2 regions of the Nonomuraea sp. B10E15 genome follow, and region 2 is predicted to be linked to the other one. Evidence: riboswitches for the same ligand, from Rfam matches in the RefSeq annotation. Region 2 holds a riboswitch; the other holds the start of a gene.
What was found. Region 2 has a riboswitch for cobalamin ahead of ABGB14_RS37410 (CbtB-domain containing protein). Riboswitches for the same ligand answer to the same signal wherever they lie in the genome.

Region 1: it holds a riboswitch for cobalamin, as region 2 does, so the genes downstream of both, ABGB14_RS13750 (ribonucleoside-diphosphate reductase subunit alpha) here and ABGB14_RS37410 (CbtB-domain containing protein) in region 2, are expected to answer to the same signal.

Annotation. Positions count from the first base shown of each region.
Region 1 is NZ_JBDPMB010000003.1:173,310-176,689, forward strand. It holds gene ABGB14_RS13745 (ribonucleotide-diphosphate reductase subunit beta) at 1-343, opposite strand, end outside; gene ABGB14_RS13750 (ribonucleoside-diphosphate reductase subunit alpha) at 354-2,573, opposite strand; cobalamin riboswitch at 2,692-2,887, opposite strand; gene ABGB14_RS13755 (tripartite tricarboxylate transporter substrate-binding protein) at 2,892-3,380, opposite strand, start outside.
Region 2 is NZ_JBDPMB010000019.1:97,642-101,021, reverse strand. It holds gene ABGB14_RS37425 (VWA domain-containing protein) at 1-971, opposite strand, end outside; gene ABGB14_RS37420 (histidine phosphatase family protein) at 968-1,522, opposite strand; gene ABGB14_RS37415 (CbtA family protein) at 1,528-2,295, opposite strand; gene ABGB14_RS37410 (CbtB-domain containing protein) at 2,304-2,492, opposite strand; cobalamin riboswitch at 2,523-2,652, opposite strand; cobalamin riboswitch at 2,730-2,855, shown strand; gene ABGB14_RS37405 (ABC transporter substrate-binding protein) at 3,013-3,380, shown strand, end outside.

The sequences.
Region 1 (3,380 bases), on a different contig from region 2:
CGGGCAGGTAGGTGTCCAGCAGGGTCAGGTAGAACTGCACGTGCACGGCCTCCTCGAACAGCTGCCTGCTGAGATACAGGCGCGCCTCGGGGGCGTTGACGTGCTGGTAGAGGTTGAGCACGAGATTGTTGGCCACGATGGAGTCGCCGGTCGCGAAGAAGGCGACCAGGCGGTTGATCAGGTGCCGTTCCTGCGGCGTCATCCTGGCCAGGTCGGCCAGGTCGGTGTGCAGGTCCACCTCCTCGACCGTCCACGTGTTGCGGATGGCCGCGCGGTAACGCTCGTAGAAGTCGGGGTAGCGCATCGGGCGCAGGGTGAGGTCCATTCCGGGGTCGAGCAGCACGACGGGCTCCTTACTGGCAGGCTTCGCAGGTTTCCGGGTTCTCGAGCGAGCACGCGACGGCGTCAGCCGTCGCGGAGGCGGACAGCGCGGCGAAGCCGCTCCGCGGTTCCGGGGGGCTCGCGGAGGGCTCGGCCCCCGCGGGGACCGTCGTCTGGGCGATGCGGGTCGCGGGGCGCGAGCGCAGGTAGTACGTCGTCTTCAGGCCCTGTTTCCAGGCGTAGGCGTACATCGAGGAGAGCTTGCCGATCGTGGGGCCGGCCATGAAGAGGTTGAGCGACTGCGACTGGTCGATGTACGGCTGGCGCGCGGCGGCCAGGTCGATCAGCGCCTTCTGCGGCAGCTCCCAGGCCGTGCGGTAGAGGGCCTTCAGATCGTCGGGGATGCCGGGGATCGACTGGATCGAGCCGTCGGCCCGCTTGATGTCGTCGCGCATCCGCTGCGTCCACAGCCCGCGCGCCCGCAGGTCGGCCACCAGATAGCGGTTGACCTGCAGGAACTCGCCCGACAGCGTCTCGCGCTTGAACACGTTGGACACCTGCGGCTCGATGCACTCGTAGCAGCCGGCGATGGAGGCGATCGTGGCCGTCGGCGCGATGGCGATCATGAGGGAGTTGCGCAGGCCGGTCGTCGCGATCTTGTCGCGCAGGGCGTCCCAGCGCGGCGTGCTCACCCCGTAGTGATCGGGGTGCAGCACTCCCCCGGCGGCCCGGGTGTCGGCGAACGACGGGTGCCTTCCGCGCTCGGCGGCCAGGTCGGCCGAGGTGTCGTAGGCGGCCAGCGCGATCTCCTCGGCGATCCGCGTGGACAGCTCCAGCGCGGCCGGCGAGTCGAACGGCAGCCGCAGCGCGAAGAACACGTCGGCCAGGCCCATGACACCGAGCCCGATCGGCCGCCACCGCCTGTTGGCCGCCTCGGCCTCGGGCGTCGGGTAGAAGCCGAGGTCGATGGTGCGGTCGAGGAAGCGCACGGCCGTGCGTACGGTCCGGCGCAGCCGCTCCCAGTCGACACCGCCGTCCGCGAGGCAGGCGGCCAGGTTGACGGAGCCGAGGTTGCACACGGCCGTCTCCGCGTCGCTCGTGACCTCGAGGATCTCGGTGCACAGGTTGGACAGGTGGATGACGTTGCCGGGGCGGCCGGTCTGGTTGGAGGTGCGGTTGGCGGCGTCCTTGAAGGTCATCCAGCCGTTGCCGGTCTGGGCGAGGGTGCGCATCATCCGGCCGTACAGGATCCTGGCGGGGACCTGCCGGACGTGGCGCCCGGCCGCCTCGTACGCGCGGTAGGCGGCGGTGAACTCCTCCCCGTACAGGTCCGTGAGGTCGGGCGTGTCCTTGGGGTCGAACAACGACCAGGGCTCGTCGGCCTCCACGCGGCGCATGAACTCGTCGGGCACCCAGTTGGCCAGGTTGAGGTTGTGGGTGCGGCGGGCGTCCTCACCGGTGTTGTCGCGCAGTTCCAGGAACTCCTCGATGTCGGCATGCCAGGTCTCCAGGTAGACGCAGGCCGCGCCCTTGCGCCGGCCGCCCTGGTTGACCGCCGCCACCGACGCGTCGAGCGTGCGCAGCCAGGGCACGATGCCGTTGGAGTGGCCGTTCGTGCCCCTGATGAGGGAGCCGCGCGAGCGTACGCGGGTCCACGAGATGCCGATGCCGCCGGCGTACTTGGAGAGCCGGGCGACCTGCCCGTAGCGGTCGTAGATGCCCTCCAGCTCGTCGCGCGGCGAGTCGAGCAGGAAGCACGACGACAGCTGCGGCCGGCGCGCGCCCGCGTTGAACAGGGTGGGCGAGCTCGGCAGGTAGGACAGGCTGGACATGAGCGCGTAGAGCTCGGCCGCCTCGGCGACCGACTCCGCCAGCCCGCAGGCCACGCGGAGGAAGAAGTGTTGCGGCCGCTCCAGCACCTTACGGGTCTCGGGATGGCGCAGCAGGTAGCGGTCATAGACCGTGCGCAACCCGAAATACTCGAACCGGCCGTCCGCCTCCGCGCAGATCAGCGCGTCCAGCTCGGCGGCGTGCGCGGCGACGAACTCCGCCAGCCCGTCCTGGATCAGCCCCGCCGCGTGGGTGGCCGCGACCGACTGGGAGAACGAGCCCACCCCGTGCCCGGCCGCCTCGTCGGCGATCTCCTCGGCCAGCAGGCCGGCGGCGATCCGGGAGCTGGCCGGATCGGTGATCACCCGGGCGGCGGCCTCCTCGATGGCCAGGCGGCGGTCAACATCGACGATCTGCGTCACGTGCTCTCTCCTCGCGAGCTCATCCCCGTGAGGGCGCGCGAGAGCACGGCGGCATGGACCCACGGCCGCACCAGCCCCCGGCCCTCCCTCGAGGCCATGGACACTGCTCGCCGGGCGCATGACCCGGCACGTCGCGGGCAGGTCTTCGGGCTCGCGGGCGTGCTCATGGCGCCTACTGGCCGTCGCTTCCCGGATCGCTCCAGTGCATGTGACGGCGGTCGTTCCCGCTCACCGCTGCGGGGCAGCCCCGGAATCGCACCGGGTTCCCTTTCACTCCGCCTCCTGGGAGGCGAACCAGCGACGACCAGGATCCTACATCTAGTGGCGGATCCCGCAACCACCCCTGCATATTGTGGATTTGGTCGTGTCGACCAGCCCGAGGTCCCGCAGCACCTCGCGCGTGCGCCGGACCTCGGAGGCGAGCCACAACTCGAAGTCGTCGCCGGTGAGCGGGATCGAGACCCATCCGGCGGCCCGGCAGGCCGCCTCCCAGCCGGCCGAGCGGGTCACCTCGTCGCACATGCCGACGGCCGACTCGCGGCTCTCTTCCGGCATGTCGTGAGCGCCGAAGGCCGCGATCCAGTCCACGAAATCCACCCGTACGCCGGATTCCAGCAGCGTCGGAACGTCGAGCTCCGGCACCCGCTCGGCCGAGGACACCGCGAGCGCCCTGATCCGGCCGCGCCCGATGATCGTGCGCCACTCCGCGACCCGGCCGGCGGCGGCGACCGCCTTGCCGGACGACAGCGCGGCGACGACCTCGTGGCGGCTGGGGTAGCCGGTGTAGTCGACCTGCCGGGTGTCGGC
Region 2 (3,380 bases):
AGTCCCGGCGCGTCGAACGGGTCGCGCCGCCGCCGGTGTGGCAGCGACAGGCGGGCCGCCGCCCGCACGTCCTCGGTGGTCACTGTGTCCCGCCCCTGCCAGGCGGCGTGGGCGACGGCGGCGTTGGCCGTGACCAGGTCCGCCCGCAACCCGTCGACCTCGAACGCCGCGCAGACCGTCGCGATCTGCCTCAACCGGGCGTCCGGCAGCCGCACGCCCGGGACCCGGGCCCGCGCGCCCGCGATCCGGTCCGCCAGTGCCGACTCCTCCTCCGCCCAGCGCGCCGCGAACGCGTCCGCGTCGGCGTCGAAAGCCAGCCGCCGGCGGATGACTTCCGCGCGTTCCTCAGGGGCGCGGGACGCCTTCACCTCGACCGTCAGCCCGAACCTGTCCAGGAGTTGCGGACGCAGCTCGCCCTCCTCCGGGTTCATGGTGCCGACCAGCAGGAAACGAGCGGCGTGCCGGACCGACACCGACTCGCGCTCCACGTAACACCTGCCCAGGGCGGCCGCGTCGAGGAGGAGGTCGACGAGGTGGTCGTGCAGCAGGTTCACCTCGTCGACGTACAGCACACCGCGATGCGCGGCCGCCAGCAGGCCCGGCTCGAACGCCTTCACCCCCTCCGTCAGCGCCCGCTCCACGTCGAGCGAGCCGGCCAGGCGGTCCTCCGACGCCCCCACCGGCAGCTCCACCAGCGCAGCCGGGCGGCTCACGCCCCCGGCGCCGGGCTCGTGGGGGCCGTCCGGGCATTCGAAGTCGGGCGCGCCCGGATCGCAGGCGAACCGGCAGGCGGGCACCACGTCCACGGCGGGCAACTGGGCAGCCAGCGCGCGCACGATCGTGGACTTCGCGGTGCCCTTCTCACCGCGTACGAGCACCCCGCCCACCCGGGGCGAGACCGCGTTGAGCACCAGTGCCAGCTTCAGGTCATCGAGCCCGACGACGGCGCTGAACGGGTAAGTGACGATCAAAACAGAACCTTCCGGTTGACATGAGCCACCCGCCAGCCCTCCCGCGTGACGGCCAGCCCGGTGGTGGACAGAGGAGCCAGATCGAAACGGCCGGCACCCGGCGGGCCCAGCCCCAGGGCGTGCCCGAGCGCGGCCCGGATGGCGCCCGCGTCGCACACCACGACCCCGCCGGGCTCCTCCCGGACGGAGTCGAGCCAGGCTCCTACCCTGACCGCGAGTGCCGCCCTGCTCTCGCCGCCGTGCGGAGCCGCGTGCGGGTCGGACAGCCAGCTCGCCAGCTCGTCCGGCTCCTCCCGCACGACTTGCTCGTACGGCAGGCCGCGCCACCTGCCGCAGTCCGCCTCCGCGAGCGCCGGGACGACCCGCGCGTCCAGCCCGAGGGCAGCGGCGGTCTGCCGTGCCGCACGGGCGGGAGCGGCCCACGCGACCGTTGCGGCGACCGCCGGGCCGAGCACGGCGGCTCTGGCCAGATCCGCCGCGTCGGCGTCCTCGTCGGCCGGAAAGCGCACGGCGCGCATGCCCGGCGTCGTGGCGTGCCGGACGAACAGCACCCCGCTCAGCTCGGCGCGGCGGCGCTCAACGGTACGTCGCTCGTACGCCGCACCGCCCGCTCGCTCATCCAGCCGAACAGCAGGCCGAAGGCCGCCCAGAAGATGAGCTGGGTGCCGATCGAGGCGAGCCTGAACTCCCACAGCAGCGTGCCGGGGAAGCCGTCGGCCACCTCGTCGACCGTTGGCAACAGCGCCCAGGCGGCACCCACGGGGATGAGAAAGCCGATGACCGCCGCCACCCAGCGGGCCCACGGATCCGCGGTGACACGGCGGGCGGTGGCCACCGCGATCGCCGTCGCCGCCAGCCCGACGAGGATCATCACGAGGTAGAGCACCGTACGGCTGTTGATCGTCTCTGGGTCACCTACCGCCGGCGGGTTGGCCGGATACTTCACGAAGGGAACGAGGATGACCGCGACGAAGGCCGTTCCTGCCGCGGCGAGTGCCAGCAGCCCGTCGGAGCGCGGTCCCACCCGTCCGCGCAGGCCGGCGAACACGAGCGCGAACACGCCGCCCACGGCCAGCCCGTACAAGCCGGTGGCGAGGAAGAGCCCGGCCTTCTGCGCCGGCCTGCTGACCTCGGCCTCCTCGCCGTGGTTGTGCCCGGCCTCCTCGGCGGCGGGCGGCTCCGGTACCTCGGCCTGGGCCGCGGCCTCCTCCAGGGCGATCGCCGCATCGACGCGCGGCTCCCCGAAAGCGAAGGCGAATCCGCCCGCGATCAGTCCGGCCAGCAGCCCCACGAGCAGGCCTCTGACCAGGAAAGTGCGTACCATCCCGGCCCCTAGTGACAGGGCACGCCGAGCAGATGCCGCCCGTCGTGCATCAGCTCGTGCAGGAAGGCGCCCGTCTGGGAGACCGCGCCATTGTCCATCAGGACCAGGTAAGCGACGAGCAGCAGCACCGGCACCGCCAGCAGCCAGGGGCGCAGGCGTGGGAAGGGAATAGTGGACGGAGTGGTCAAACCACTCATACGAGCCTCCTCGGGGTGACGCGTCCCATAGCGAGGTCACGGCGGCCAAGCGACCTGGCTCCCGGGATCCACGTCCCGGATACAGTGGCGCGTCCGCACCGGCATCTCACCGGATTTCCCTTGGACAACCGTGAAATCTACCGGAACGTATCCTTTCCTCCCGTTCGCGTCAATGCACTCCAGCGGCCACCGGGCAAGGTGTGCGTATGAGACGATGCCGGACGTAGGCGACGGCGGAACGAGGAAGCCGGTGTGAATCCGGCGCGGTCCCGCCACTGTGATCGGTGAGCGAACCCCACGCAGGCCACTGCCCGTCAGGGTGGGAAGGCCGGGGCGAGCGTCGACCCGAGAGCCAGGAGACTCACGCGGTCGCCTCCTCGAAGAGATTGGGGCGGATCTCCCCAAGAGAGGACGGTGGTCGGCATGCCGCGAGCTCGGCATGACACTTTTCCCGCTGCCTGGCGTGCGGCCCTTCTCCAGCGATCCAGCCCTGTCATGCCGGTCAGGAAAGGTCCCGCCCATGACGAGCCGACGCTCGCTTCCCCTGTCGCTCATGGCGCTCGCCGTGCTGATCATCGGGCCGGTCGCCGGATGCGCCGATGCCCAGCAGGCCGCGCCACCACCGTCTGCCGAGACGTCCGCCGCCGGCTTCCCGGTCACCGTGACGAACTGCGGGGCGACCACCACGTACGAGCGTGCTCCGCAGCGGGCGGTCACGATGAACCAGCACGTCACCGAGATCATGCTGGCCCTCGGGCTGGAGACGTCGATGGCCGGCACGGCATTCCTCGATGACCGGATCCCGCAGGAGTACGAGACCGCCTACAACAGCGTCAAGGTCCTCGCCAAGGAGTACCCCTCGTACGAGTCGCTGCTGTCCGTCGAACC